Regions from separate parts of the Inquilinus ginsengisoli genome, predicted to be linked through region 2. Evidence: predicted binding sites of a transcription regulator. Region 2 holds the regulator's gene; the other holds the start of a gene.
The links. The regulator PhoB, encoded in region 2, activates phosphate uptake and scavenging genes when phosphate is short. The targets are predictions, from matches to a motif close to TNTCATAAAACTGTCA.
Positions count from the first base shown of each region.

Region 1: E9232_RS20360 (RNA degradosome polyphosphate kinase) is a predicted target of PhoB. The motif match lies at 6,925-6,940, and genes of this name have one in related genera.

Region 1 is NZ_JAVDPW010000007.1:150,308-165,641, reverse strand. Features, by position in the region: gene E9232_RS20380 (GntR family transcriptional regulator) at 1-579, opposite strand, end outside; gene E9232_RS20375 (alpha/beta hydrolase) at 691-1,602, shown strand; gene E9232_RS20370 (ABC transporter substrate-binding protein) at 1,620-3,170, shown strand; gene E9232_RS20365 (Ppx/GppA phosphatase family protein) at 3,178-4,686, opposite strand; gene E9232_RS20360 (RNA degradosome polyphosphate kinase) at 4,701-6,893, opposite strand; gene E9232_RS20355 (alpha/beta fold hydrolase) at 7,243-8,091, opposite strand; gene E9232_RS20350 (AraC family transcriptional regulator) at 8,250-9,215, shown strand; gene E9232_RS20345 (substrate-binding domain-containing protein) at 9,246-9,419, opposite strand; gene E9232_RS20340 (type 1 periplasmic-binding domain-containing protein) at 9,392-9,715, opposite strand; partial or broken gene E9232_RS20335 (IS701 family transposase) at 9,765-9,899, opposite strand; gene E9232_RS20330 (phosphocholine-specific phospholipase C) at 9,980-12,175, opposite strand; gene E9232_RS20325 (LacI family DNA-binding transcriptional regulator) at 12,637-13,674, opposite strand; gene E9232_RS20320 (Gfo/Idh/MocA family protein) at 13,826-14,884, shown strand; gene E9232_RS20315 (sugar phosphate isomerase/epimerase family protein) at 14,881-15,334, shown strand, end outside.
Region 2 is NZ_JAVDPW010000009.1:257,124-272,457, forward strand. Features, by position in the region: gene E9232_RS25260 (SDR family NAD(P)-dependent oxidoreductase) at 1-242, opposite strand, end outside; gene E9232_RS25265 (HAD-IIIC family phosphatase) at 254-2,722, opposite strand; gene rph (ribonuclease PH) at 2,927-3,646, opposite strand; gene hrcA (heat-inducible transcriptional repressor HrcA) at 3,762-4,862, shown strand; gene grpE (nucleotide exchange factor GrpE) at 4,877-5,470, shown strand; gene E9232_RS25285 (hypothetical protein) at 5,467-5,607, shown strand; gene E9232_RS25290 (ATP-binding protein) at 5,732-7,198, shown strand; gene pstS (phosphate ABC transporter substrate-binding protein PstS) at 7,298-8,359, shown strand; gene pstC (phosphate ABC transporter permease subunit PstC) at 8,474-9,424, shown strand; gene pstA (phosphate ABC transporter permease PstA) at 9,431-10,294, shown strand; gene pstB (phosphate ABC transporter ATP-binding protein PstB) at 10,300-11,133, shown strand; gene phoU (phosphate signaling complex protein PhoU) at 11,160-11,891, shown strand; gene phoB (phosphate regulon transcriptional regulator PhoB) at 11,888-12,595, shown strand; gene E9232_RS25325 (class I SAM-dependent methyltransferase) at 12,664-13,248, shown strand; gene E9232_RS25330 (transglycosylase SLT domain-containing protein) at 13,326-14,690, opposite strand; gene E9232_RS25335 (bifunctional acetate--CoA ligase family protein/GNAT family N-acetyltransferase) at 14,839-15,334, opposite strand, start outside.

The DNA.
Region 1 (15,334 bases), on a different contig from region 2:
CGCATCCCGCCCGCGGATCGCGGCGATCATGTCGTGGTGCTCCCGAGCGCTGAGGCGCACCCCCGCCAGCGTGTACCAACGGCCGGTGGTGCCGTCCTGGCCGCGCTCGCGCATCTCCCGGATCATCCCGGCCAGCACCGGGTTGCCGGCGATGTCGTAGAGCCGCCGGTGGAAGGCGAAGTTCAGCTCGGTCCGGGTCGGCGGGTCGCCGGTCTCGATCGCCTGCTCGAACCGCGTGGCGAGGTCGTCGAGCGCCGCGAGGTCCGCCGCCGTCGCCCGGTCGACCACCATCGCCGCCGCCCCGGCCTCCAGGATTGTCCGCACCGCCTTCATCTGCAGCAGCTCGTCGGGATCGGGCGAGGCGACGCGGAAGCCGCTGTTGACCTTGTGCTCGACCAGATGGCGGTTCTTCAGCTCGACCAGCGCCTGCCGCACCTCGAAGCGGTTGGCGGCATAACGCTCCTGCAGGTCGATCTGCTTCAGCCATTCCCCGGCCCGGTAGACGCCGTAGAGAATGTCGTCCCGGATCGCCGCGACCAGCGTTTCGATCCGCCCCTGATCCGTGTCCTGACGCTTCATTCCGCCCCGGTCTCGACTGCCCCCGGACCGCCGCCCTCCCGCCGCGCCCGTCCCTCCTTCTAGCATGCCGGGTTGCGGGATGCGATTTTCACGGATATCGTCACGGAAAAATTGGCGCCAATTTTGGAGCAGACCGACATGGCGGATGGCGGGGCGGCGAAGATCGAGGCGGACGCGGCCGTGGCGAGGCCGGCGCCGAAGCGCCATTACGGCGCCACGCCGGTCATCGCCTGCCGCGCCGATCCGCGCTTTTCCTACTGCCTCTACGTTCCGCCGCGGCTGCGCGAATCATCGCCGGCGCGGGTGCCGCTGCTGGTGTCGGTGCATGGCAGCTTCCGGACCATGGAGGGCAGCCGCGACCTGTTCGCGGATTTCGCCCGCTGGCACGACGCCGTGGTGCTGGCGCCGCTGTTCCCGGTCGATATCCGCGGCGACGGCAACGAGGACGGCTACAAATACCTGGCCGAGGGCGACATCCGCTACGACCGGCTGCTGCTGGCGATGGTGGCGGAGGTCGAGGCCCGCTATGGCTTCGACTTCGACCGCTTCTGCCTGTTCGGCTTTTCCGGCGGCGGCCATTTCGCCCATCGTTTCCTCTATCTGCATCCGGAGCGGCTGCGCGCCGTGTCGATCGGCGCCCCCGGATCGGTCACCCTGATCGACCCGAAGCGCGACTGGTGGGTCGGCACCCGCGACATGGAGCGGATCTTCGGCCGCGCCCCCGACATCGCCGCGATCCGCCGGGTGCCGGTGCATCTGGCGGTCGGCGACAGCGACCTGGAGACGGCGTCGATCATCCACCGGCCGGGCAGCGCGCATTGGATGGACGACGCCAACCGCGCCGGGGCGAACCGCATCGCCCGGCTGACCAGCCTGCGCCGCAACCTGCAGGCGCATGGCGTGGCGGTGCGGCACGACATCGTCCCCGGCGCCGCCCACGACCTGGCGGCGGTGGCGGACCGGGCCAAGGACTTCTTCCACGACGTGCTCGGCCCCGGCCGGGCGCCCGTGTTCGGCGGATAAGAAAACAGGGGGCAGACATGAACCGGCTCACGATCCTGGCCATGGCGGCGCTGGCGGCGGCCCTGCCCGCCGCCGCGGCCGAGACGCCGCAGCGCGGCGGCACCATCCGCACCGTGCTGTCGGCCGACATGCGCAGCACCAATCCCGGCGTCGACCGCGACGGCGCCACCGACATCGTGCACCAGCACATCGTCGAAGGCCTGGTCGGCTTCCGCGAGGATCTCGGCATCGGGCCGATGCTGGCCGACAGCTGGGACGTCTCGCCCGACGGCAAGACCTACACCTTCCACCTGCGCCACGGCGTAAAGTTCCAGAACGGCGCGACCATGACCTCGGCCGAGGTCAAATGGTCGTGGGACCGGCTGATGGACCCCGCCACCAAATGGCGCTGCCGCGACGTCTACACCGGCGACAACGACCTGAAGGTCGAGAGCGTCACCGCCCCCGACGCCGACACCGTGGTCTATGCGCTGGACCGGCCCAGCGCCGGCTTCCTGTACAACCTGGCGCGGATGGATTGCGGCGGCACCCCGGTCTTGCACCCGTCCTCGGTCAAGCCCGACGGCAGCTGGGACAAGCCGGTCGGCACCGGACCCTTCATCCTGTCGGACTGGCGGCCCGGCCAGTACATCGAGCTGACCCGCTTCGACGGCTACACCCCGCGCGACGACGCCATGAGCGGCTATGTCGGCCGCAAGGAGGTGTATGTCGACAAGGTCCGCTTCAACATCATGCCCGACCCGGCAGCCATGCTGACCGCGCTGCAGGCCGGCGCGCTGGACGTCGCGCCGCTGGAGTCGCAGGGCCGGATGCAGCTGCAGGGCGACCCGGCCTTCGAGATCCAGTCCGCCGTCACCCCGGGCTGGGAGGCGCTGATCCTGCATTCGGAGGACCCGATCCTGCAGGACAAGCGGGTACGCCAGGCCATCGTCATGGCGCTGGACCGCGCCACCATCGCCAACGCCGTGACCTTCGGCGGCTCGACCTTCTCGGCGACGCCGGTGCCGGCCTTCAGCCCCTACCACTCCCAGGCCCAGACCGACGCCCTGCCCTTCGATCTGGAGCGGGCCAAGGCCCTGCTGGCCGAGGCCGGCTACAGCGGCCAGCGCATCGTGCTGACCGCCAACAAGCGCTACACCGAGATGTACGATTGCGGCGTGCTGGCCCAGGACATGCTGCGCAGCGCCGGGCTGAACGTCGAGCTGGAGGTGCTGGAATGGACCGCCCAGCTCGACGCCTACCAGACCGGCAAGTTCCAGACCCAGTCCTTCTCCTATTCGCCGCGGCTCGACCCGCTGGGCCAGTGGGAGCGGATCATCGGCACCCAGCCGCGCAAGATCTGGAAGGACCCGCGCGCCATCGCCCTGCTGGCCCAGGCCAACGCCGCCACTGACCCGGCGAAGATGCAGTCCGTGCTGGACCAAATCGGCCGGCTGTTCACCGAGGAGGCGCCGGCCGCCAGCCTGTACCTCCACAGCTCCGACTACGCCGTGGCTAGGCGCGTCGCCGGCTTCACCGTCTGGCCGGCCGACGCCGCCCGGTTCTGGGGCGTGTCGATCCGGAAATAATCCGCTCCTACCCCGCCGCCCGCCGGGATTCCTCGACCGCCACCCGGCCGGGGCGGCCCAGCGCCTTGGCCACGGCGTCGAGGCGGCGGTCGACCGCGAAGCCGGTCAGCGCCTCCTCGTCGGCCGGCAGGGTCAGCACCACCGCATCGCCAGAGAAGGCGAGGCTGGTGCGCTCCAAGAGCGAGGTGGCGCCGCCGGTCAGGGTGTGGGCGAGGCGCAGGGTCTGGCCCAGGATCAGGGCGCGGGTCCGGGCGGCGTCGGTCAGCAGCTCCAGCACCGGCCGGGTCAGCGCGTCGCCGAGATCGGCGCCGTAGCGGACATAGACCGCGGCGGCCAGGAACACGCGCTCGGCATGGTCGAGCCCGGCCACCGGCATGCGCAGCACCCGCAGCCAGGCGTGCTCGGCGCGGTAGTCGGGATGCTCGAACCAGCCGATGTCGGAGAGCAGGCTGGCGGCCTGGCGCAGCCGGGCCTCGTCCGCGGTCTCGTCGGGGAAGGCCGAGCGGGTCCATTCCGCCACCACCTCGGCATGGCCGAAGCGGTCGAGCCGGTGGGCGATCTCGGCGGCGGCGAAGATCAGCGGGTCGCGCGCCTGGTCCTCCGGCGACAGCAGGTCGAACAGGTGGCCTTCGCGGAGGCCGAGGGCGGAGAACACGATGCGGGCCGGGCGCAGCGCCTTGAGCACGCCCTCCAGCACCAGCGCCGCCATCGGGAGCATCTCGACCCGGCGGCGCGAGATCGAGGCGCCGGACAGCGCCCCCTTGCTCTGCTTCGCCACCAGCCCGACGAAATCGGTCATCGCCGCGGTCGGCACCGTGTACTGGTGGATGATGTGCAGCGGGTGGTTCTCGCGCTCCATGTACAGCTTGGCGATGGCGCGCCAGGCGCCGCCGACCGGATAGAAGCTGCGGCCGGAATAGCGCGACAGCCAGCCCTGCTGCGCCAGCGTGTCCTGCACCACGCTGCGCGCCTCCTTGCGCGCGCCGGTCTCGTCCATCAGCCGGAACGGGCCGAGCGGCAGGGTCACCTGCTCGCCGATGTCGCCATGGTCGAGCCCGACCAGCTCGAGCGAGCCGCCGCCGAGGTCGCCCATCACGCCGTCGACGTCGCGGATGCCGGAGATGACGCCCAGCGCCGACAGCCGCGCCTCCTCCACCCCGCTGATGATGGTGATCGGCAGGCCGCAGCGGCGCTCGACCTCGGCGACGAAGTCGGCGCCGTCCTCGGCCTCGCGCACCGCCGCGGTGGCCAGCACGTCGACCCGGTCGACGCCCATGCCTTCGAGCAGCCGGGTGAAGCGGGCGAGGTTGTCCACCGCCAGGGCCACCGCGTCCGGCGCCATGCGGCGGGACTGGCCCAGGCCGCGCCCCAGCCCGCACATGACCTTCTCGTTGAAGATCGGCACCGGTGACCGGGTCACCCGGTCATAGACCACGAGACGGATGGAGTTCGAGCCGATGTCGATGACACCCACCCGCCCGGGCCTGGACGGCACGATCGGTCCGATACGAAACACCTGACCTCAGATCCTCATTCCGTGGGCTTGACCAGACGGCGTGGAGCCCGTTTCGCATCCTTCAGCGCGCTGCCCCGGCCCGACAGGCTGGGGTTGGTCATGAAGTAGGTGTGGGCGCTGAAGTCATCCGCCTCCGGCGCGTCGAGCCGATGATAGCGGCCATCGGCATCGAGCATCCAGGTGTTCGTTTCGTCCTTCAGGTTGGCCAGCATGATCTGCTCCATCACCTGCTGGCGGACGGTGGCGTTCTCGAGCGGCACCAGGGTCTCGATCCGGCCGTCGAGGTTGCGCGGCATCCAGTCGGCCGAGGACAGGAACACCTTGGCCTGGCGCGACGGCAGCTTCTGGCCGTTGCCGAAGCACAGGATGCGGGCGTGTTCGAGGAAGCGGCCGACGATCGAATGCACCCGGATGTTGTCGGACAGGCCCGGCACGCCGGGGCGCAGGCAGCAGATGCCGCGGATCACCAGGTCGATCTCCACCCCGGCCTGGGAGGCGGCGTAGAGCTTGTCGATGATGTCGGCGTCGACCAGCGAATTCAGCTTGACCCAGATCTGCGCCGGCTTGCCGGCCTTGGCGTTGGCGATCTCGGCCTGGATCAGATCCATGATCCGGTTGCGCAGATACAGCGGCGCGATCGCCAGCTTCTCCATCTGCGCCGGCTTGGCGTAGCCGGTCATGTAGTTGAACATCGCCGCCGCGTCGCGGCCCAGCACCGGGTCGCAGGTGAAGAAGCTGAGGTCGGTGTATACCTTGGCGGTGATCGGGTGGTAGTTGCCGGTCCCGAAATGGGTGTAGGTGCGCAGGCCGCCCTGTTCGCGCCGCACCACCATCGAGACCTTGGCGTGGGTCTTGAGGTGGATGATGCCGTAGACCACCTGGGCGCCTGCCCGCTCGAGGTCCCGGGCCCAGCGGATGTTGGCCTCCTCGTCGAAGCGGGCCTTCAGCTCGACCATCGCGGTGACCGACTTGCCGGCCTCCGCCGCCTCGACCAGGGCCTGGACGATCGGCGAGTCCTTCGAGGTCCGGTACAGGGTCTGCTTGATCGCCACCACGTCGGGGTCGCGCGCCGCCTGGCGCAGGAACTGCACGACGATGTCGAAGCTCTCATACGGGTGGTGGACGACGATGTCCTTGGCCCGGATCGCGGCGAAGCAGTCGCCGCCGAAGTCGCGCACCCGCTCGGGGAAGCGGGCGTTGTAGGGCGGGAACAGCAGCTCCGGCCGCTCGTCGACGATCAGCTTCTTGGTGTCGACCAGGCCGAGCAGCCGGTCCATGGCGAAGACGTCCTCGTCCTTCACCTTCAGCTTCTCGCAGACGAAGCGGCGCAGCGATTCCGGTACCTCGGCCGAGACGGCGAGGCGGATGACGATGCCCTTGCGCCGGCGCTTCAGCGCGCTTTCGAAGGTCTTGACCAGGTCCTCCGCCTCTTCGTCGATCTCCATCTCGCTGTCGCGGATCACCCGGAACACGCCGCTGGCATGCGGCGTGTAGCCGGGGAAGAGACGGTCGAGGAACAGCTTGACCACGTCCTCGAGCAGCACGAAGCGGATCGGCAGGCCCGGCAGGCGGGTGAAGCGGTCGAGCTGCGGCGGCAGCGGGACGATCGCCTCCATCTCCTCATGCGCGTCCTCGTCGTTGGTCAGCGCCAGCGCCAGGCAGAGGCCGAGATTGGGGATGAAGGGGAAGGGATGGGCCGGATCGATCGCCAGCGGGGTCAGCACCGGGAACATCTGGCCCAGGAAGCGTTCCTCCAGCCAGGCCTTCTCGGTCTTGGTCAGCTCGTCGCGGGAGACCACGGCGATGCCGGCCGCGCGCAGCTCCTCGCTCAGCGCCCGCCAGCAATGCTGCTGGTCGCGCATCAGCTCCTGCACCCGGGTCGCGATCTCGCCCAGCTGCTGCGCCGGGCTCAGCCCCTCCTGGCTCGGCGAGGCGACGCCGAGGGCGACCTGCGCCTTCAGCCCGGCGACGCGGACCATGTAGAACTCGTCGAGGTTGCTGGCCGAGATCGACAGGAAGCGCAGCCGCTCCAGTAGGGGGTAGCGGGTGTTGTAGGCCTCCTCCAGCACACGCTGGTTGAAGGCCAGCCAGGACAGCTCGCGATTGATGAAGCGTTCGGGCGAATCCACGGCGATCGCAGGCGGGACGGGGGCGCGCACGGTGTCCGGCGCCTCGGCGGGAAGGGCCTCGGCGGTGGTCTGCAACATGCTCACGGGTCGCCTCCGAACCTTCATCGATCGCAACAAAACTGTAATATCAAGCCCTTATCCGGCTCGATTTCAGACCCACTATACACAAGCCCGAACCGGAAGCGCCATGCCCCGGTCTGGGTTGTCGACCCTGCCGCCGATGATGGCGATGCCGAGGCCCGGCCACCTCGACCTTGCGGACTTCGTACCCTTCATCCGGCGGTTTCATTCGCGTCTCAAAGCTTCAATGAAATCCGAAATCGCCACAAGGCGCGCGCATCGACGATCAAAATTCCATCAACATATCAGCCGGAGGGAGCACCGAAGCGTGGGCGCTCCCGGCGCCAGGGCGCCGGGAGCGGTATCGTCACTTCGCGAGCGCGGCCTTCTCAATCACCGCAGCGACTTCGCCGGCATGGACGACGAGGGAGGCATGGCTCCCCGCGACCTCCGTCGTCTGGGCCTTCATCCGGGCGGCAAACATCTTCTGGGCCTCGGGCGCGAGCAGCTTGTCCTTCGTGCTGATCACGAAGAAGGTCGGCTTGTCGCGCCAGGCGACCGTGTCGACCGGAGCCGCAAACGCGGCGTAGCTCAGCGGAAGCTGGGAGTTCGCCAGGGATTCGGCGATCTTCGGGGGAAGGTCGGCCGCGACCGCCGCCGGAAACACCTTGGGATCGATGGTGAGGTTGCCCTTGGCGTCGGGATGGATGGCCTTGCCGCCTTCGGTGGCCGGGCCGGCATCGGCCAGGGACTTCAGGGATTCCCCCCGATCGGGCGCGAAGGCGGAGACGTAGACCAGCGCCGAGACCTTGGGATCGTTGCCCGCCTCCGTGATCACCACGCCGCCCCAGGAGTGGCCGACCAGAACGGTCTTGCCGTCCTGCTTCGCCAGCGCCTGCCTGGTGGCCTCGACATCCGCGGCGAGGGATGTGAGGGGGTTTTCGACGAGGGTGACGGTGTAGCCCTTCTTCGTGAGGATATCGGCAACCGGCTGCCAGCTGGTCTGGTCGACGAAGGCGCCGTGGACCAGCACGATGTTGTGAGCCGACCCTGGGGGCAGGCCCGCCGACTGGGCGGGCGCGGCAAGTGTTCCGGCCATGACGATGGTGGCGGCCGAGAGTAGAAGATTTCGCATGGATTGGTCCTGTTCGGGATATCGGACGACGGAATTTGGGGGGAATGGGCGGGCGTTTCTGTAAAGCCGCGGCTCTGCCATGTCCCGTTCGGCGAAATGGCCTGCCGCGCCACGCGTTGGTCCGCCCGGGCGGACGCATTGGTCTGCCCGGGCATCAGATGGCATGGAGGCGTTTCGGACGATAGGCTGCCATCGTCCGAATATTGTGTTCGATCGTCCGCGGGCCTAAGCTCGACTGTATGGACATCCTCGCCGAAGTGCTCGATCGCGTTCGCCTTGGCGGGACCCTGCTGTACCACTTCGAGCTCGGCCATCCCTGGGGCGTGGCGCTGCCGGAGCGCCCCTACGCCCTGTTCCACTATCTCAGCCGTGGCTCGGCGACCTTCGCGCTCGGACCGGGACAGGAACGGCCCATGACCGAGGGCGACCTCGTGGTCGTGACGCGCGGCGCTCCGCACATCTTCTATACGGATCGCCTGACGACACCGCTTTCGGTTGTGGACCTCGATCGATCGCGCCCGTATTCCGGCGTCATCCGTCACGGCGGCGACGGACAACCGTCCTCGACGATGATCTGCGGCAACTTCACCATGTCGCGCCCCTCGCGCGGCAGCGTGATGGAGCTGCTTCCGCCCGTGCTTCTCCTGAAGCCGGCGGCGGATGGCGACTGGCTCGAGGCGATCCTGCAGCGCATGGTCAGCGAGTCGGCGCTCGAGCGTCCCGGGCAACGCGTCGCGCTGTCCCGGCTGACGGAGCTGCTGTTCGTCGAGGTGCTGCGCAGCTGGATCAGGTCTCTCCGCCCGGGGGAGGGCGGATGGATCGGCGCGATGGCGGACCCGCAGATCGGGCAGGCGCTTCAGCTGATCCATGAACGACCGGACCGGCCCTGGACGCTTCACGAGCTCGGGCAGCATGTCGGGCTGGGCCGCTCGACGTTCTCGGCGCGCTTCACCCGGCTCGTCGGCCAGCCGATGCAGCGCTATCTGATCGCACGCCGCATGGCCGACGCGGCATTCCTGCTCGAATCCAGCGACGAAGGGATCGCGCAGATTGCCACCCGGGTCGGCTACGAGACCGCGGCAGCATTCTCGAAGCTGTTCCATCGTCACCACGGCCTGTCGCCCGGCCGCTTCCGCGCCGCCCGGCGCCCTGATTCCGGCCGGGGGCAAGGCGACGACGGCATGGAGGCGGAAGCCGTCGATTGACATGGAGCGGGCTGAGGTCCGCGCCGGCCGTCACCCCACCCCGCCCGGCCGCACCCCGAGATCGTGCAGCGACAGCCGGAAGCAGGTCAGCGCCGGCGACAGGAAGCGGCTGGCCGGGCTGTCGATCATGCCGCCGATGATGGCGATGTCCCGGCCCGGCCGGATCCCGGCCTCGTTCAGCCGGCGGTAGACGCCGACCGCCATCCGCTCGTTGCTGACCAGCAGCGCCGTGGCAGCGGCCCCTGCCCCAGCAGCGCCCCGGCCAGGCGGTAGCCGCCGGCCTCGGCCATCTCCTCCGACCGCACCAGCGTCGGGTCGAACTCGAGTCCGTGCCGGGCCAAAGCGCGGCGATAGCCGGCCAGCAGGATATGGCCGCGCATCAGGTCGTGCCCGTTGCTGGCCAGCCCGATGCGGCGGTGGCCGAAGCCGACGAAGCGGTCGACCGCGACAGGGGCTTGGGACCGATCACCCGGGTCGGCTTTCGACCCCCAAGCGGACATGTGCTGGCGACAGCGGGCACCCGCGATATCGAAGCCATCGACCGCGCTTTGGGCACCAGGTGGTGACATAGGTGAGTTCGCCGTCGTCGATGCCGCGACGGATCAACAGGCCGCGGGTCCAGAGCCCGGGTGCCGGCGCGGCGTATTCCTCGGCATCGAGATCGGCAAGCGGGCGGTAGGCCCATCACCCCCTCCCGGGAGCAACGGCAACACGCCGAAGCATCGGCGTGGCGGCTCCGCCGCGCCGATGCGTTTCATCCAGGCTCAGGCGATGTTGGGCTCGCCCATGGCGGGGTCGGAGACGCTGGGGGTGCCATCCTCCATGCGGCCGGCGAAGCGGCGGGAGAACAGGTCATCGCCTTCGACCGTGACCGAGAAGTCGTACCACCGGCCCTGACGATCCAGAGGCAGATGGATGGTCGACTGGGTGTGGGCCGGGACGGGCTGCGGAGCCGGCATATCGAGGCCGGGCAGCTTGTAGGCATTGGCCCAGACGGTGAAGGCGCACGGCGAATCGCCGTTGTTGACGAGCGTCACGGCCAGGCTGGAGGCCTGGGTGTCATAGGCGACGGTCACCTCCGGCTCCGGGCCAGGGTTGGGGTCGCCTGGGATGACGGTGCCGATGAAGTGGCGGTGGAAGCCGTTGGGTCCCAGCACCCACAGATCGTATGCGCCGAGATCGGCGGCCGTGTCCCACTCCCCGGTCAGCTGCTTGCCGGCCTCGACCGAATAGCGGCGGGGGATGCGGTCGAGATGCAGCTTGTCATAGACGTGGAAGACGGCGCCGGCATCGCCGGTATTGAGGAAGTGCAGCCGCATCCGCTTGGCTGGGCCATCGGCGTCGCCATTGACGTTGAGCTCATAGGGCAGGGCGCGGGAGGGCTTGGTGCCGCGGGCCTGGACTGGAGCGCTCTGGGCGCTGGGGTCCGGCAGGGGAACCTGAGGCAGGGCCTCCTGCTGCGTCCGCCGGGCGTCGGCCTGGGCCCGGGTGATCGAGGGCAGGCTGGGCAGGCGCTCGGTGTTGGGGTCCTTGAAATTGAAGGCGGTGGTCAGGTCGCCGCAGATGGCGCGGCGGTATGCGCTGATGTTCGGCTCACGCACGCCGAAGCGCTGTTCCATGAACTGCAGGACGGAGGTGTGGTCGAAGAGCTGGGAGTTGACCCAGCCGCCCCGGCTCCACGGCGACACCACATAGCAGGGCACGCGGTTGCCCGGCCCGAACACATTGCCGTCCGGCCCCGGCTGCTTCTTGGTGCCCGGGGGAACCGGCCAGGTGAAGCGTTCGAAGGCAAGATCCTCGTCCGACACGGTGGAGGCGCCGGCGTGAGAGCCATCGGGGTTGAGGGAGTGCAAGGCCGGCGGCGGGGCGTGATCGAAGAAGCCGTCATTCTCGTCGAAATTGACGACCAGGACGGTCTTGCTCCAGACCTCCGGATTGGCGACCAGGGCGGCGAGCACCTCCTGGGTGTACCAGCCGCCCTGGACCGGGCTGGACGGGCCGGGATGCTCGGAGTAGATCTCGGGTTGGACGATCCAGGAGATCTGCGGCAGCCGCCCGGCCATGACATCGGCCCTGAACTCCTCCAGCAGTCCGCCGGCTGGCATGGTGTTGCCGGCGCCCTTGTACAGGGGCTGGGCCTTGTCCTGCGACGGGTCCCAGGGGATGAAGGGAGAACCGTCCGGGCGGTTGCCGATCGCTTCGCTCGCCGCGCGATACTGCCGGAACGAGATCAGCATGTTGTCGTCGTAATTCTCCGGCATGTTCTGATAGACCTTCCAGGAGATGCCGGCCTGCTGCAACCGCTCCGGGTAGGTCGTATAGGTGAAGCCCTCGGTCGACGGACCGCAGGTGTCCCATTCATTGACGACCATGGCGACACCCTGCCCGCTCGGGCCGTTGGTGCCGGTCCACAGGAACAGCCGGTTCGGGATCGTGCCGCCCAGCAGCGAGCAATGGTAGTTGTCGCAAAGGGTGAAGGCATTGGCGAGGGCGAACTGGAAGGGGAGTTCCTCTGCCCGGTAGTAGCCCATCGACTGGTTCTGCTTGAACTCCGGCCAGTTGGTCATCAGGCCGCTGGCCCAGGCCGCCTGGGTGTCGCTCCAGGTATGCGGGGTGCCCTTGACGCGCTGGGCATTGCCGCGCTTCTCGTCGAGGTGATAGGGCATCACCACGCGGCTGCCGTTGGACTGCTGGAACACGCTGGCGCCGCCTGGCAGCGGGATGGTGAATCGGTCACCGAAGCCGCGGACCCCGGCCATCGTCCCGAAATAGCTGTCGAAGGAGCGGTTCTCCTGCATCAGCACGACGATGTGCTCGACATCCTTGATCGAGCGTGTGGCGTTATTGGCCGGGATCGCGAGGGCCTGGCGGATGACCGGCGGAAAAGCGGTCATCGCTGCGGCGGCGCCGGCGACCGAGCCGGCGGTCTTCAGGAAATCGCGCCTGCTTTCAGACGTCATGAGGGGTTCTCCGAACAAGAGCTTGTCACCCAAAGTATTGGGCGGGTGTTCCTGGGTATTCCTGGGTCTTCTATGGCAAATCAGGAGAAATAACCTCGGTGCCGAGATGAGTGGCACAGTCGACGTGAGATCACCTTATGCGGATTTGTCTTTAATCTACATTTGTTGCAAAAAAATGTCATATCTTCATATTTTAATCATTAAAGTATTTTAATAATCCCATTTCTGAAACAATAATAACTATACTTTATTGTACTATAAAAATCTGCGTAAGCCGCGAAGTCCGGCTTAAGAATTGTCAATGCGCCCTTACCAGTAACACTGAAGGATCCTATGCTGGCTACTTACGATTTGTTCATCTGGCCCGCATTTCTCATACCCCCCTATACCCTGCGCCGGCCGAATGGTGAGTTTCCGCAACCCACCCACCCTTCCCACCCTCGTCCTGAGCAGTCCCGGTCCTACCCTCCCAGGCGCATCAGGTCGCTCTCGCGCGGCACCAGCTCCAGCGGCCACAGCGCCTGGACCGTGCCGCCGCCATAGGCCTCGGCATGGTCGGGCATGGTCGCCAGCAGCGCCTCGGCCAGGCGCACCCCGAGGTCGTGCAGCGACAGCCGGAAGCAGGTCAGGGCCGGCGACAGGAAGCGGCTGGCCGGGCTGTCGATCATGCCGCCGATGATGGCGATGTCCCGGCCCGGCCGGATCCCCGCCTCGTTCAGCCGGCGGTAGACGCCGACCGCCACCCGCTCGCTGCCCACCAGCAGCGCGGTCGGCAGTGGTCCGTCCCGCAACAGCCCCTCAGCCAGGCGATAGCCGCCGGCCTCGGTCATCTCCTCGGTCCGCACCAGGGATTCGTCGAAGCCGATGCCGTGCCGGGCCAGGGCGCGGCGATAGCCGGCCAGCAGGATATGGCCGTGCATCAGGTCGTGCCCGTTGTTGACCAGCCCGATGCGGCGATGGCCGAAGCCGGCCAGCCGGTCGATCGCCACATCCGCCGCCTGTTCGAAATCGAGGTCCAGCCAGGGATGGTCGCCGCCGGATTCGCTGCGGCCGAGGGCGGCGAAGGGAAAGCCACGTTGGATCAGGTAGTCCAGCCGCGGGTCGATCCGCCGGGTCCAGGGGATCAGGATGCCGTCGGCCAGGCGGCGTTCGACCACCCGGCGCAACTGCGCCTCGTGGTCGCCGTCCGGCGTGTTCAGCAGCACGATCAGGTCCAGCCCATGGCGGGCCAGCACCTCCTGCACCCCGCTGAACAGACCGATAAAGAACGGCTCGCCGTACAGCTCGGCGCCGCTGTAGGTCTGCAGCATGAAGGCGATGGCGCTGGTCGACCCCTGGCGCAGGCTGCGGCCGGACTGGTTCGGGGAGTAGCCGAGTTCCGCCGCCGCTGCCAGCACCCGGCGCCGCGTCTCCGGGTTCACGTCGCCGCGGCCGTTGAGGGCGCGGGAGACGGTCCCGATCGAAATGTTCAGGTGCTTCGCAAGCTCGCGGATTCCCAAGCGATTCTCTCCCTCCGGCGGCGACAGAGTGCAACCGAACCACCGGGTGACGCCACAAGCCGATTGACAGCCCGAATTGTCCTACACCACTATCACATCAACTACCGTAAACGTTTACGGCGACACAATCATACGTTTGGCCAAGAAACCGGTGGCCGAGACGAAGGGAGCGAAACCAGTGCGAGCCATCCTCGTGGGATGCGGTGCCATGAGCCGCGCCTGGTTCAGCGCGGCGGCCGAGATCGACGGTCTCGAGATCGTCGGCCTGGTCGACCTGGACCTGGAGCGGGCGCGGTCCCGCGCGGCGGAGTTCGGGCTGGCCCAGGCCGAGATCGGCACCGACCTGCCCGCCCTGCTGGAGCGGCTGAAGCCCGACCTGCTGTTCGACGTGGTGGTGCCGGGCGCCCGCCGCGACGTGGCGCTGGCCGGCTTCGCCCATGGCTGCCACGTGCTGAGCGAGAAGCCGATGGCCGACAGCATGGCCGCGGCGCGCGACATGGCCGCCGCGGCGAAGGCGGCCGGCCGGGTGCACGCCATCATCCAGAACCGCCGCTATCTCGCCGGCATCCGGCGGATCCGCCGGCTGGTCGAGAGCGGCGCGATCGGCACCCTGACCGGAGTGCATTGCGACTTCTTCGTCGGGCCGCATTTCGGCGGCTTCCGCGAGGAGATGGAGCATGTGCTGCTGCTGGACATGGCGATCCACACCTTCGATGCGGCCCGCCTGGTCGCCGGCCGGCGCCCGGTCGCGGTCTATTGCCATGAGAGCAACCCGGCCGGGTCCTGGTACGCCCATGGCGCCAGCGCCCATGCCATCTTCGAACTGGAGGGCGGCGGCGTCCTGACCTATCGCGGCAGCTGGTGCGCCGAGGGCCTGCGCACCAGCTGGGAGAGCGCCTGGCGCCTGACCGGCACCCGCGGCAGCCTGAGCTGGGACGGCGCCGAGGAGTTCCGGGCCGAGGTCGCCACGGACAAGCGCGACGGCCTGTTCTTCGCCCCCGAGGCGATCGCGGTGCCGCCGCTGGACCCGGCCGACCGGGTCGGCGGCCATCTCGGCGTGATGCGCGACTTCGTCGACGCCATCCGCGCCGGCACCGAGCCCGAAACCGTCGGCCACCAGAACATCCACAGCCTCGCCATGGTCTTCGCCGCGATCGACAGCGCGCGCCAGGGCCGCCGCGTGGCCATCCCGACCACCGAGGAATCATGAGCCCCAACCAGACCCCGCCCGCGCGAACCGGGCACCAGGACATCCGCATCGGCACCATGGTCCGGGCCAATGCCGACGACCCCGCCGGCTATATCAAGGCGATCATCGCCCACGGCTTCGAGAGCATCGAGCCGTTCTTCTGGCAGACGCTGGGCGGCAAGGATATTCCGCGCCTGGCCGGCCAGATCCGCGAGGCGATCGGCGACAGCGGCGTCACCATCGGCGCGCTCGGCATCTTCGGCAACCCGCTGGAGGACCAGGCGCAGGACCGCGAGACCCTGGCCGGGTGGGAGGCGCTGATCGACCACGCCCACCTGTTCGGCACCGACATCGTCTCCGGCTTCACCGGCCGGGTGCGCGGCAAGCCGCTGGAGGACAGCCTGCCGCGCTTCAGGCAAGTGTTCGGCCGGCTGGCGAAACGCGCCGCCGACAAGGGTGTGCGGCTGGCCT
Region 2 (15,334 bases):
GAGGACGACCCCGGAAACACCATGCCGGCGATCATCGACAGCGGCGCCATGGTCAGGTGCATCGCCACGATCGGCCGCCCGAACGGCGTGGTCGCGGAATAGACCGGATCATTGTGGATCGGGCTGTGGTCCCCGCTCAGGGCGCTGAAGGTGGCGCATTCCTCGGCGCTGAAGGCCCGGTCGAACACGACGGTGTCGCCGACCTCGAACTGCTCGAAGCCGCGGGGGGAAGCTGTGGTCATGGCGGGATCCGTCACTGCGGGGTCGTCGTGTCGACGATGGTCAGCCAGGGCGGCATCACCGGCGTGCCGGTCACCGGCCGGGCCCAGTCCGGCCGGTCATCCGCGCGGGCGAAGCCGGCATCCTGGAAGACGTTGCGCACCGGGGTGTTGCGCTCGGTCTCGATGATCGGCCCGCGCAGCACCGACCAGCCGCGATGGGCGGCGCGGCCGACGGCCCAGTCCAGGATCGCGGTCTCCAGCCCCCGCCCCAGCACGCGGCAGGACAGCAGGTAGTTGTCGACCACGCCGGCGCCGGGGGCGCCGTCGTCTTGCTTCAGGATCAAGAGGCCGATGTTCTCGAGCTCGCTGTAGCGGTCCTCCAGCCCCAGCACCACGACGTCGCCGCCCTGGTCGACGATCTGGCGCAGCTCGCGCTGGTCGTAGCGGCGGGTGGTGGTGTTGAACTGGTTGGTCTTCTGGCACAGCTGCGCCGCCCGGGCGATGCGGCTGTCGTCCAGCGGCTGCAGGTGCAGCTTCATCTGCAGGCTGGCGTAGAAATCATCCAGGCTGGCGGCGGTGGTGCGCTGCTGCTCGATCTGGCGGCGCGCCCTGTAGCTGCCGACCCGCTTGCGGTCCTCGGCGGTGACCGCCGCGACCTCCAGCCAGGGCGACCGCATGAGGGCGTCGGCGTAGAGCGCGGGGTCGGCCGGCAGGTCCAGCACCTTGACCCCGGGCAGGTTGCGCCGCACCGCCTCGCGCTCGACCGGGTTGTCGTCGACGAACAGCACCGATTCCAGGCCCAGGCTCAGCTCCTCCGCGATCTCCTGGATGTTCGCGGATTTCGGTCGCCAGTTGATGCGGTGCGCGACGATGTCGCCGGACCGGATCTGCATGGCCGGCAGGGTCTCCAGCGCCTGCAGCGCCAGATCCTCGTCGTTCTTGCTGCACACCGCCAGGGCGATGCCGCGCTCGGTCAGCGCCTTGACCGCCTTCTGGAAGGCCAGGAAGGCGTTGCCGGGATAGTCGCCGCCGATGCGCACCCCGGCGATGCCCTCCTCGCCCAGCACCCCGCCCCACATCGTGTTGTCGAGGTCCAGCACCACCAGCCGCGCGCTCTTGCCCAGCACGGCCAGGGCGATGCCGGCCCAGCGCCCGGCCAGGCGCTGGTTGAAGGCTTCGGAGAATGGGAAGCGGCCGAGATACCACAGCCGCGCGTCGAGCACGGGGACCGCCGCGGCGCCGGCCTCGGCCGCCAGGTCCAGCCACACCAGCCGGTCCAGCCCGCCCAGCCGCTCGTCCAGGATGGCGTTGGCGCGGGCGATCAGCGCCGCCGCATCCTTGTCGCCGATGCCGCCGGCCATGCGGCCCAGCACTGCGAAGCGATGGACCACGACCCAGCCGCCGTTGTCGGCGTGATGGCCGGCGATCATCTCGGCATAGCCCGCCGCGAGGTCGAGCAGCAGGTCGGGGGCCAGCCCGTCCAGCGACGGCTGCCCGGCCAGGTCCTCCAGCCGGTCGCAGAACACGGAGATCTGGGGGTCGAAGCGCCGCAGCTCCGACCGCGGGTCCAGCAGGGCCTGGCGCAGCTGGCCGTAGGGCACCTCGTGGATCTCGGCGGTGCGGTCCGGCAGCAGGGTCGACAGCTGGTCGGCCAGGGCGGCGGTCAGGTGGTGGACATTGGCGCTGCCCAGCACCGCCAGCCGCAGCGGCGGCTGCTTCGCCGCCTGCTTCAGCTTGGCGTGGCGATGGGCCAGCTCGGCGCCGTTCTCGACGAAGGCGAACTTGTCGGCGGCCAGCATGGTGTCGCAGATGCGCTCGATCGCGGCGGTGCTCGCCGCCTCGACCGTGCCGCGCCACAGCGAGGCGGTGGCCATCGCGCCGTCGCGGCGCAGGCGGTCCACCACCGGGGTGAAGTCGTTGCGGGGGTTCAGCGCCAGGTCGCGCACGAACATCCGCGCTTTCACGTCATGGGCGCCGTCGCCATAATCCGCGGTGCCGGCGAAGTCCTTGAAATAGCGGTAGGGGACGGCGGCCGTCTCCTCCGGCTGGTGGAACTGGGTGCAGTACTCCCAGCCGCAGCCGGCCATGACGGTGGTCGCGTCCTCGCGGGCGAACAGGCCGAAGGGCGAATCGGCGCCGAAAGTGGTGGTCGTCGGGCAGGCGGCGATGCGCTCGGCCTCGGGCCCGGCGACGACGAAGGAATAGATCGGGTGGGCGGTGCGCCGGGCGCTGCGATCGCCGGTCAGCAGCCAGTCGGCCAGCACCCCGGTCTCGGACGGGCTGTCGGCGTGGTGGTAGGGCCGCCCGCCGCAGAAGCTGAAGGTGAAGGACGGCAGCGCCACGGTCCAACCCGAATCGATCAGGGCGCGCAGGCCGTACAGCGCGTCCCAGCGCCCGAAGCCCGGCGGCGGCACCAGCCGGGCCAGCGAGGAATGGATCACCGCGATGCCCGGGGTCGGCCCCAGGACGTCGCGCAATGCCTGCAAGAATGCCTGACGCATGGCCTGCGCCTCGATGAGTATCGGGAAGGGATACCGGCTCGACGGTGCCCGAAACCGGGGCCGCAGTTCAATACACGACAAACGGCCAGAAACGGAACTACCCCGAGACGTTGTCGAAAACAGGGCAGGGGACAGGGCGGGAACGAGAACGGGGCCGGCGTGTCGGCCAGCCCCGGGAGTCGTCGGCCAAGCCTATGGTGGGCCTTACGCCTCGCCCAGCGCCGCGCGCTGCAGCGCCGCCAGCTCGGCGGTGCCCTGCTCCGCCAGGCCCATCAGCGCGTCGAACTCGGCGCGGGTGAACGGCGTCTGCTCCGCCGTCGCCTGCACCTCGACCAGCCCGCCCTTGCCGGTGATGACGAAGTTGGCGTCGGCCTGGGCGCTGGAATCCTCGGCATAGTCGAGGTCCAGCACCGCCTGGCCCTGGTACAGGCCGCAGGAGATGGCGGCGACGCTGTCGATCAGCGGCAGCGCCTTGAGCTTGCGGATCTGGACCAGGTGGCGCAGCGCCAGCACCAGCGCGACATAGCCGCCGGTGATCGACGCGGTGCGGGTGCCGCCATCGGCCTGCAGCACGTCGCAATCGACCTTGATCTGGATCTCGCCCAGCGCCTTGAGGTCGGTGACGGCGCGCAGCGACCGGCCGATCAGGCGCTGGATCTCCTGGGTCCGGCCGGTCTGCTTGCCGCGGGCGGCCTCGCGGTCGGTGCGCTGGTCGGTGGCGCGCGGCAGCATGCCGTACTCCGCCGTGACCCAGCCCTTGCCGCCGTTCTTCAGCCAGGACGGCACGCGGTCGTCGACCGATGCGGTGCACAGCACATGGGTGTCGCCGAACTTCACCAGGCAGGAGCCTTCGGCATATTTGTTGACGTTGGTTTCGAGGCGGATGGCGCGCAGCGCGTCGATGGCGCGTCCGGACGGTCGCATGGGATGGCTTTCTGTTTCTCGGCGAGGGTCGCGCACGCTATCCTCGCAGGTCCTGCCCGTAAAGCCCGGGGCGTTGATTCGGGCCGAACGGCGCCTACATAGCGTGGCGACAGCCATGAACGCATTGAACGACTTCTCGACCCGATCGACGGGCCAGGCCTTCCGGGAGCTCAATGAGCGATCCCGCGAGGTCTTTCGCCTGATCGTCGACGCCTATGTCCAGTCCGGCGAGCCGGTGGGCAGCCGCACCCTCTCGCGCCGGCTCGGCGCCTCGCTGTCGCCGGCCACCATCCGCAACGTCATGGCCGACCTCGAGGAGGCCGGGCTGCTCTACGCGCCGCACACCTCGGCCGGCCGGCTGCCGACCGATGCGGGGTTGCGGCTGTTCGTGCACGGGCTGATGCAGCTGGGCGATGTCGGCGAGAGCGAGCGCGCCTCGATCGAGGCGCAATGCGCCCAGGCCGGCCGCGGCGTCGCCGAGATGCTGGAGGAGGCGACGTCGACCCTGTCCGGCCTGTCCGCCTGCGCCGGGCTGGTGCTGGCGCCCAAGGCCGACCGCCCGCTGAAGCACATCGAATTCGTCAACCTGTCGCCGGGCCGGGCGCTGGTCGTCCTGGTCACCGAGGACGGCATGGTCGAGAACCGCGTGCTGGAGGTGCCGCTCGGGCTGCCGGCCTCGACCTTCGTCCACGTCACCAACTACCTCAACGCCCGCATCGTCGGCCGCACCATCGCCGAGGCCCGGACCGAGGTGACGGCCGAGATCGAGGCGCAGCGCACCCAGCTCGACGCCCTCTCGACCAAGGTGGTCGAGGCCGGCCTCGCCACCTGGAGCGGCAGCGGGGGCGGCACGCTGATCGTCAAGGGCCAGTCCCGCCTGCTCAGCGACGTCACCGCGCTCGAGGACCTCGATCGCATCCGCGGCCTGTTCCAGGTGCTGGAGACCAAGGAGTCGATGCTGAAGATGCTCGACGCGGCCAACGCCGCGGAGGGCGTGCAGATCTTCATCGGCGCCGAGAACGGCCTGTTCAGCCACACCGGCTGCTCGATGATCATCGCCCCCTACAAGGGCGGCGACCAGCGCGTGGTGGGCGCCATCGGCGTGATCGGGCCGACGCGGCTGAACTACGCCCGCATCATCCCGATGGTGGATTACACCGCGAAGATGATAGGGCGTCTCCTGTGGACCAACGAGAACACGAACCAGGTAGCATGATGCAGAGCAAGACGATGTCCCCCGAGCCCCGCCCGGACGCGACGGAGCCGGAGACCGAGGGCCTGGAGCCCGCGGTCGAGGGTGTCGCCGCGACCGAATCCGAAGCCGGTGACGATGGGGCGGCACTGGCCGAGGCGCAGGACCGCATCGCCGCGCTGGAGGCCGAGACCGCCAAGCTGAAGGACCAGGCGCTGCGCGCGCTGGCCGAGACCGAGAACATCCGCCGCCGGTCCGAGCGCGAGCGCGAGGACACGGCGAAGTTCGCGATCTCCAGCTTCGCCAAGTCGCTGCTGGACGCCGCCGACAACATGCGCCGCGCCATCGATGCGGTGCCGGCCGAGGCGGTGGAGCAGGACCAGGCCCTGGCGACCCTGATGGACGGCGTCGCCGCCACCGAGCGCCAGCTGCTGGCCGCCTTCGAGCGCAACGGCGTCACCCGGATCGAGCCGGTGGGGGAGGTGTTCGACCCGAACTTCCACCAGGCGATGTTCGAACTGCCGGGCAGCGGCAAGCCGGCCGGCACCATCATCCAGGTGATCCAGCCCGGCTATGTGCTGCAGGGACGCCTGCTGCGCCCGGCCATGGTCGGCGTGGCCAAGGGGGAATGACGATGAAGAACCGGCGGCTCGGTCTCGCGTCGGCCCTGATCGCGGTGGCGGTGCTCGCCGCCGCCTGCGACCCGGCGGTCAAGCCCGCCCAGGGCCCCTATGTCGGCGTCGGCGCCGGCATGTCCAAGCCATCCTGAGGCGGGCGCATCCCTGCGGTCCGCATGCCGCAGGGAATCGACACGAAACTGTCACCGCCCTCACGTAGCTTCGCCGTCCCCCGCATGATCGCGGTATCCTAGGCTCGCTGCTCGAGGCGCGTGCATGGCCGGTCCGATCTACCGTCATCTGCTTGGCATCGGCGCGATCGCCGTCCTGGTGATCGCGGCGCTGTTCCTGTCGGCGGGGGCGGGGGGAATCGGCGTCTGGCTGGCTGCGGCCGGCGTGCTGGCGGTGGTCGCCGTCGCCGGCCTGTTCGCCTGGCGCCTGCTGCGCGACCTCGAACTGCTGCGCCGCCACATCGCGGCATCGACGGTGGAGGCGCCGGAGACGCCGCCGCGGCCGTCGACCGAGATCGGCCAAGTGCTGTTCCTGCACCTGTTGCGGCTGCAGCGCCACGCCCGCGGCCGCGAGCGCACCCTGGCGGTCGAGCTGCAGACCGCGTCGGAGATCCTGGAGGCGCAGGAGGACCCGATTCTGGTGCTGGCCGGCGATCGCAGCGTGCTGCGCGCCAACGGCGCCGCCGGGCGGCTGTTCGGCGACCGGCTGCTAGGCCGCGACATGGCGGACGCCATCCGCCATCCCGAGATCGTGGCGGCGGTCGATGCGGTGCTGGCCGGCGGTGCGGTGCAGACCGTGCCCCTGAACCTGCCGGTGCCGATCGAACGGGAGTTCGAGGTCCGCATCCAGCGCTTCGAGCGCCGCGACACCGCGGTCTCGCCCGAGATCGTCCCGCCCGAGGCGGCCCATCGCGAGCCGGGCGGCGGGCCGGAGCCGGCGCTGCTGGTCACGCTCTACGACCTCACCATCTCCAAGCGCATCGAGCAGATGCGTGCCGATTTCGTGGCCAATGCCAGCCACGAGCTGCGCACGCCGCTGTCCAGCCTGATGGGCTTCATCGAGACGCTGCGCGGCCCGGCGCGCGACGACGTGGCCGCGCGCGAGCGCTTCCTCGGCATCATGCAGGCGCAGGCCGAACGCATGTCGCGGCTGGTCAACGACCTGCTGTCGCTGTCGCGGATCGAACTCGACGAGCATGTGCCGCCGACCGGGCGGGTGACGATCGGCCCGCTGCTGCAGGCAGTGGCCGACGCGCTGGAGCTGAAGGCTCAGCGCAAGAACCAGCGGCTCGAACTCGACCTGTCGCCCGACCTGCCGGCAGTGGTCGGCGATTCGGACCAGCTGTACCAGGTGTTCCAGAACCTGGTGTCCAACGCGATCAACTACAGCCGGCCGGATTCGGTGGTCGGCATCTCCGCCCGCACCGTCCAGGAAGGGCGGCGCCCGGGCCTGGTCGTCACCGTCACCGACCAGGGCGACGGCATCGCCAGGGAACACCTGCCGCGGCTGACCGAACGCTTCTACCGGATCGACCCGGCGCGCAGCCGCGCCGTCGGCGGCACCGGCCTCGGCCTCGCCATCGTCAAGCACATCGTCAGCCGCCATCGCGGCCGGCTGGAGATCGACAGCGAGGTCGGGCGCGGCAGCGTCTTCACGGTGCACCTGCCCGCAGCACCAGGCGCAAAGGCCGGCGGCCGGGCCCTTCATAAAACTGTAACCGAATTGTCGTAAAAGCTTCGGTGCCGGCGTCTATAGCCTGCGGACGGATACGGCCTTCGCCGTTCGACCGGCGACATTCCGGGTCGCCGCCACCCACCACAGGAGATCCCCGTGAAGCTCTTTTCACGATCCACCCTTCGCGGCGCGGTGATCGGCGCTGCCGCCATGCTCCTCGGGGGCACCGCCATGGCCGCCGACATCACCGGCGCCGGCGCCACCTTCCCGGCCCCGGTCTACGCCAAGTGGGCGGACACGTATAAGAAAGAGACCGGCGTCGGCCTGAATTACCAGGCGATCGGTTCCGGCGGCGGCATCAACCAGATCAAGGCCAAGACCGTCACCTTCGGCGCCTCCGACATGCCGCTGAAGGCCGAAGACCTGGATGCCGCCGGGCTGGTCCAGTTCCCGATGGTCATGGGCGGCGTCGTGCCGGTCGTGAACATCCCGGGCATCGAGCCGGGCAAGCTCGTGCTCGACGGTGACACCATCGCCGAGATCTATCTCGGCGAGATCACCAAGTGGGATGACGAGAAGATCAAGAAGCTGAACCCGGACCTCAAGCTGCCGGGCACCGACATCGCTCCGGCCTACCGCGCCGACGGGTCGGGCACCACCTTCCTGTTCACCAACTACCTGTCCAGCGTGAACGCCAAGTTCAAGGACACCATCGGCGCCAGCACCTCGGTGCAGTGGCCGACGGGGCTCGGCGGCAAGGGCAATGCCGGCGTCGCCGGCGCCGTCCAGCAGACCGAAGGCGGCATCGGCTACGTCGAATACGCCTACGTCAAGCAGAACAAGCTGACCTATGCCCGGATGGTCAACAAGGACGGCAAGACGCTCGAGCCGACGATCAAGACCTTCCAGGCCGCCGCCGCCAACGCGGATTGGGCCAACGCTAAGAGCTACTACGTGATCCTGACCAACCAGCCGGGTGCCGAGAGCTGGCCGATCACCGGCGCCAGCTTCATCCTGATGTACAAGCAGCCGCAGGATGCCGCGGCCGCGGCCACCGCACTGCAGTTCTTCGCCTGGGCCTACGGCAAGGGCACCCCGGAAGCGGAAAGCCTCGACTACGTGGCGATGCCGGAAGCGGTTGTGACCATGGTTCACAAGACCTGGGCCGACAACATCAAGGCCACCGACGGCAAGGCGATCTGGACCGCGTCCAAGTGATCGCAGCCGGTTCCTGATCGATACGGCACCGTGCGGGTCACAACCGGCCGCACGGTGCCGCCTGCTTCCCGGGCAAGGTGATTTATGGTGGATGCGACGTCGCAGAACATCGGAATGCGGATCGGTGCGGGGGTCGCCCGGCGCCAACGCACGGCGGATACGATCTTCCGCCTGGCCACGCAGTCCTTCGCCGTACTGGTCCTGATCCTGCTCGGCGGCGCCATCGTCTCGCTGACCGTCGGCGCGCTGCCGGCGCTCCAGGCCTTCGGCCCCGGCTTCTTCGTGGATCCGACCTGGCAGCCGCCGAAGGAGATCTTCGGTGGCCTGGCGCCGATCTACGGCACCGTGGTGACCTCGGTCATCGCCATGATCATCGCCGTCCCGGTCAGCTTCGGCATCGCCGTCTTCCTGACCGAGCTGTGCCCGCCGATGCTCAAGCGGCCCTTCGGCATCGCGATCGAACTCCTGGCCGGCATCCCCAGCATCATCTACGGCATCTGGGGCTTTCTGGTGCTGGGGCCGGTGCTGCAGCAGACGATCCTGCCTTTCCTGAAGGCGACGCTGGGCCAGCTTCCGGGCATCGGCTTCCTGTTCTCCGGCGTGATCTACGGCCAGGGCATCTTCACCGCCGGCATCGTCCTGGCGATCATGATCCTGCCCTTCATCACCGCCATCACCCGCGACGTGTTCGAGACGGTGCCGCCGCTGCTCAAGGAATCCGCCTACGGGCTGGGCGCGACGACCTGGGAAGTGATGTGGAAGGTCGTGCTGCCCTACAGCCGCACCGGCGTGGTCGGCGGCGTCATGCTCGGCCTCGGCCGGGCACTGGGCGAGACCATGGCGGTCGCCTTCGTGGTTGGCAGCGCCATCAAGATCAACGCGTCGCTCCTGGCGCCGGGCACCACGATCTCCGCGACCATCGCCAACCTGGCCAATTCGAATCCGAGCGAACTGCTGAACTCGGCCCTGCTCGCCCTCGGCCTGGCGCTGTTCGTCATCACCTTCATCGTCCTGGCATTGGCCAAGCTCCAGCTCATGCGGCTGCAGCGCAAGGCAGGGAGCTAGACCGCCATGCAGATCGCCTCTGCCCGCTACGCCCGCCGCCGGGCGACCAACGCGGTGATGCTGACCATCTCCCTCGGTGCAGCGCTGTTCGGACTGCTCTGGCTGGTCTGGATCCTGGCGACGCTCTTCATCAACGGCGTCGGGTCGCTCAGCGTGACCCTGTTCACGGAATCGACCCCGGCGCCGGGCTCCGACGGGGGCGGGCTGCTGAACGCGATCTACGGCAGCTTCCTGATGACGCTGATCGGCACGGTGATCGGCACCATCGTCGGCATCATGGCCGGCACCTACCTCTCGGAGTTCGGGAAGACCAGCCGCCTCGCCGAGGTCATCCGCTTCGTCAACGACATCCTGCTCAGCGCCCCGTCGATCGTGATCGGCCTGTTCGTCTACCAGGTCCTGGTCGCGGGCCTGTTCGGCCACTATTCGGGCTGGGCTGGGGCGGTGGCGCTGTCGATCATCGCGATCCCGGTGGTGACCCGCACCACCGAGGACATGCTGCGGCTGGTGCCGAACACCCTGCGCGAGGCGGCGTCGGCGCTGGGCTCGCCGCAATGGAAGGTGGTCACCCAGGTCTGCTACCGCGCCGCGCGCAACGGCATCATCACCGGCGTCCTGCTGGCGATCGCGCGCATCAGCGGTGAGACGGCGCCGCTGCTCTACACCTCGTTCAGCAGCCAGTTCTGGAGCGCGGACATGGGGCAGGCGATCGCCAACCTGCCGGTGACGATCTACCAGATGACGCTGAACAGCACCGATCCGCGATCGGTCGAGCTGGCCTGGAGCGGGGCGCTCCTGATCACCGTGACGATTCTCCTCCTCAACATCATCGCCCGGGCGCTCTCCTCGCTCGGCAGCAAGCAGGGCTGACGGTCATGACAGGCAATGGTGCGCAGGTGACGACGCTCGACATGAACATCAATGTCGACCGCCCGACCGGCCTCGGCCGCGACCTCCGCGAGAAGGTCACGGTCCGCAACCTGTCCTTCTTCTACGAGGACCATGAGGCGCTGAAGAAGATCAACCTGCCGCTGTACGAGCGCTGCGTCACCGCCTTCATCGGTCCCTCGGGCTGCGGGAAGTCGACCCTGCTGCGCATCCTGAACCGGATGTACGATCTGTACCCGAAGCAGCGCGCCACCGGCGAAGTGCTGCTGGACGGCCAAAACATCCTGGCGCCGAAGCAGGACGTCAACCTGCTGCGCGCCCGGGTCGGCATGGTGTTTCAGAAGCCGACGCCGTTCCCGATGTCGATCTACGACAACGTCGTCTTCGGCATCCGGCTGTACGAGAAGCTGGACCAGGCCGAGATGGACAGCCGGGTCGAGGCGGCGCTGCGCCGCGCCGCGCTGTGGGACGAGGTCAAGGACAAGCTGAAGAAGAGCGGCACCAGCCTGTCCGGCGGACAGCAGCAGCGCCTGTGCATCGCCCGCACCATCGCGATGCGGCCGGACGTGCTGCTGCTCGACGAGCCGACCTCGGCGCTCGACCCGATCTCGACCGCGAAGATCGAGGAGCTGATCGACGAGCTGAAGACCGACTACACCATCGCGATCGTCACCCACAACATGCAGCAGGCGGCCCGCGCCGCCGACTTCACCGCCTTCATGTATCTCGGCGAGCTGGTCGAGTTCGGCGAGACTTCGGAGCTGTTCACCAGCCCGAAGAACGAGCGGACGCACAGCTACATCACCGGCCGCTTCGGCTGAGCTCCCGGTCAGGAAGGGTCCGCACCATGGCTAATGAACATATCGTCAAATCCTTCGATCAGGAGCTCGAGGCGCTGCGCCGCACCATCGTGCAGATGGGCGGCCTGGCCGAAAGCCAGCTCGAGCTCGCCATCCAGGCCGTGGTCCGCCGCGACGCCGACCTCGCCGGCCGGGTGGTGCGCAGCGACGAGCAGATGGACGCCTACGAGACCTCGATCGACGCCCAGGTGGTGCAGATCCTGGCGCTGCGCCAGCCCTTCGCCGGCGACCTGCGCGAGGTGGTCTCAGCCCTGCGCATCGCCTCGGACCTGGAGCGGATCGGCGACTATTCCGCCAACATCGCCAAGCGCTCCCTGGCGCTGGCCCAGGTGCCGGTGGTCCGGCCGGTGGCGACGCTGCCGCGCATGGGCCGGATGGTGCAGCAGATCATCAAGGACGTGCTCGACGCCTACACCGAGCGCGACCTGGAGAAGGCGTTGTCCGCCTGGCGCCAGGACGAATCGGTCGACGACCTCTACACCAGCCTGTTCCGCGAGACCCTCACCTACATGATGGAGGATCCGCGCAACATCACGCCCTGCACCCATGTGCTGTTCATCGCCAAGAACATCGAGCGCATCGGCGACCACGCCACCAACATCGCCGAGCTGATCCACTTCCTGCTCACCGGCAAGCCGATCAAGGATGCGCGCCCCAAGGGCGACTCATCCTCCTTCACCGTCGTCATCCCCGAGGCAAAGTCGGAGGATAGCCCATGAGGGCCGGCATTCAGCCGCTGGTTCTGGTGGTCGAGGACGAAGTCGACCTCGTCACCCTGCTGACCTACAACCTGGAGCGCGAGGGCTTCCGCGTCCTGGCCGCCTATGACGGCGAAGAGGCGCTGCTGCTGGCCAGCGAGCAGCGCCCCGACCTGGTGCTGCTGGACTGGATGCTGCCGCATCTCTCGGGCATCGAGGTCTGCCGGCAGCTGCGCCGCGGCGCCAAGACCCGCGACATCCCGGTGATCATGCTGACCGCGCGCGGCGAGGAAGGGGATCGCGTCCGCGGCCTCGATTCCGGCGCCGACGACTATGTCGCCAAGCCGTTCTCAACGCCGGAACTCCTGGCCCGGATCAAGGCGGTGCTGCGCCGGACCTCGCCGTCCAGCGCCGGCGACATGCTCAGCTACGCCGATCTCAGCATGGATCTCGGCGGCCACCGCGTCCGCCGCGGCAACCGCGACGTCCATCTCGGCCCCACCGAGTTCCGCCTGCTGCGCCACTTCATGCAGCATCCCGGCCGGGTGTTCAGCCGCGAGCAGCTGCTCGACATCGTCTGGGGCCACGACGTCTATGTCGAGCCGCGCACCGTCGACGTGCACATCCGCCGCCTGCGCAAGGCGCTGAACGACGACACCGAGATCGACCTGATCCGCACCGTCCGTTCGGCCGGCTACTCGCTGGACGTCCAGGCCCAGGCCTGATCCGCCGCCAGGCGGGCTCTTATGATCGTGCCGACCCGTAGTCTCGACCCCGGATTCGGAGGCGTCGCATGAACAAGGATTCCTGGCTGTTCCTTCGGCTGTGGTTCCGGTCGCCGCTCAAGATCGCGGCCTGGGCGCCCTCCAGCCCCGCTCTGGCCCGGGCCTTCGCCCGCCATGTCGACCCGCGGGTCGAGGACCCGGTGCTGGAGCTCGGCGCCGGCACCGGCAGCATCACCGAGGAGCTGCTGGCGACCGGACTGCCGCCGGAGAAGCTGATCGTGGTCGAGAAGATGCCGGAGCTGTGCGCCGTGCTGCGCCGCCGCTTCCCGGGCGTGCGGGTGCTGGAGGGCGACGTTGCCGACATCGGCACGATGCTGGAGGCGGCCGGTGTCATCAGGCTGTCGACGGTGGTGTCGACCCTGCCGATCATCTGGTTCCCGCTCGAGCTGCAGCGCCGCATCATCGACGCTGCCTTCACCCGGATGGGCCGGGCCGGCCAGTTCCTGCAGATCACCAACCAGATCCTGTCGCCGCTGCCGCGGCGCAAACTGGGGCTGCGCGGGCGCTTGGTCGACTTCGTCTGGCGCAGCCTGCCGCCCTCGGGCGCCTGGAGCTATCGCCGCGACGGCAAGGGGATGATCGACGCGACCTGATCCCGGCTTCGGACAGCAAAAAGCCCGCGACGCCGGACCGGCATCGCGGGCTTTTTTGGGGAGCAGGGAGCGCCGGCCTACTTGCCCGGCGCGCTGGGAACGAACCAGCCGGCCGGCAGGCCGTTGGTCTGGCGGCGCGGCTCGCCGGCGTCGGCGACCTGCTGGATCGCCGGGCGGTTGGCCTTGGCCGAGGCCACGCGGACCGGCGGGGCGTCGGGGATCGGCGCCATGCGGGTCGGGGCGGCGGTGGCGCGGACCGGCGGCGCAGCCGGAACCGCCGCCGCGACCCGGACCTCGGGCGCCGGGGCGCGGGCCACCGGCTGGGCGTCCGGGATCGGCGCCATGCGGGCCGGCGGCGGCAGCACGCTGCGCGTCACCGGGGTTGCCGCGGCCACCTGGCTGCTGCCGTCGGGGATCGGGGCCATGCGGACCGGGGCCGGCACCACGACGGTGCGGGCGGCCGGGGCCACGGTGGCGACCTGGACGGCGCCGGCGTCGGGGATCGGCCGCATCTGCACCGGGGCCGGCTGCACCGTCCGGGCGGCCAGGGCGGCCACCGGATTCTGCTGCACGGCGCGGTAGGCGCTCGACCCATCGGGGATCGGCTGCATCGCCGCGACCACGGTGGTGCCGCGCATCGACGAGCCATCGGGGATCGGCTGCATGGCTGCGACCACGGTCGCACCACGCATCGACGAGCCATCGGGGATGGGTTGCATGGCTGCGACCACGGTCGCACCACGCATCGACGAGCCATCGGGGATGGGTTGCATGGCTGCGACCACGGTGGTGCCGCGCATCGACGAGCCGTCGGGGATCGGCTTCATCGCCGCGACCACGGTGGTGTTGCGGGTCGCCGGGATCTGCCGGTCGATCTGGGCCGCCGCGTACTGGGTCATGCGGTCGGGCGCGCTCTTGCCGGGCAGGATGCCGGCGATCTGCGGCGCGATGATGTCCATGTAGCGCCGGGTCTCGCGCGGCAGCGGCCGGCCTTCCTCGACGTATTGGCGATAGCGTTCCGGCCCGGCATTGTAGGCGCCGAGGAAGCCGGGATAGCCATAGAGGTCGTACATGTCGCGGATATAGGCCGCGCCGGCGATGATGTTGTCGCGCGGGTTGTAGGCATCGCCGCCCAGGCCGTGCTGGTAGCGCAGCTCGTCATACGTGCCGGGCATCACCTGCATCAGGCCCATGGCGCCGGCGGTGCTGGTGATCGGCTGGCCACCCTTCCAATGGGTCTGGCCGCCGCTTTCCACCTGCATTACGGCGCGGATCCAGGCCTCGGGCACGTCGAAGCGACGCGACGCCTCGTGAATCTCGGCACCCCAGGGGCCGCTCGCGACCACGGGCTTCGGCTTGGGCGCCTCGGCGCAGGCGGCCAGCAGGCCGGCAAGCAACGCGGTGGCCGCAACAGCCCTGGTCCAGCGGGTTGTCCCTGGCATATTCCCCTCCATGCTCCCCCGAATCGCAAAGACCGACGGCGGCGCCGCAGGCCCCAACATTAACGCAGGCGATTAACGTATACGGATAAGTCCTTCATTCAAAGTACAAAACGCCGACCAGCCTGTCCCCCAGACGGTCGAACAATTGTCAGGAATGCTGACCGAGAGCGGGCAGGTCGTCGAGCGAAATCGTCACATGCACGATGCCGGGCTCGTCGGCCACATCTTCGCGGGCGAAGCCGAGCTCTCCCGCCATGCGCAGCATCGTGACGTTTTCACGCAGCACCTCGCCGTAGATCCGCTTCAGGCCGCGGCTGCGGGCATAGGCGATGATCTCGGTCATCAGCCGGGACCCCAGCCCGTGGCCCTTCAGGTCGGACCGCACCATGATGCCGTATTCGGCGGTCTCGTTGTCCGGGTCGGCGATGATGCGCACGGCCCCCAGCAGCACCCTGCGCCCGTCCTCCTCGGCCTCGGCCACCAGCGCCATCTCGCGGTCGTAGTCGATCTGGGTCAGCCGGGCGGCGAATTCGTGGCTGAAGCTGCGCATGGTGCTGAAGAAGCGCAGCCGGACATCGGCCGGGGCCGATCGCTGCAGCATCTCGCGAATCGCCGGCTCGTCCTCCGGCCGCACCGGCCGCAGC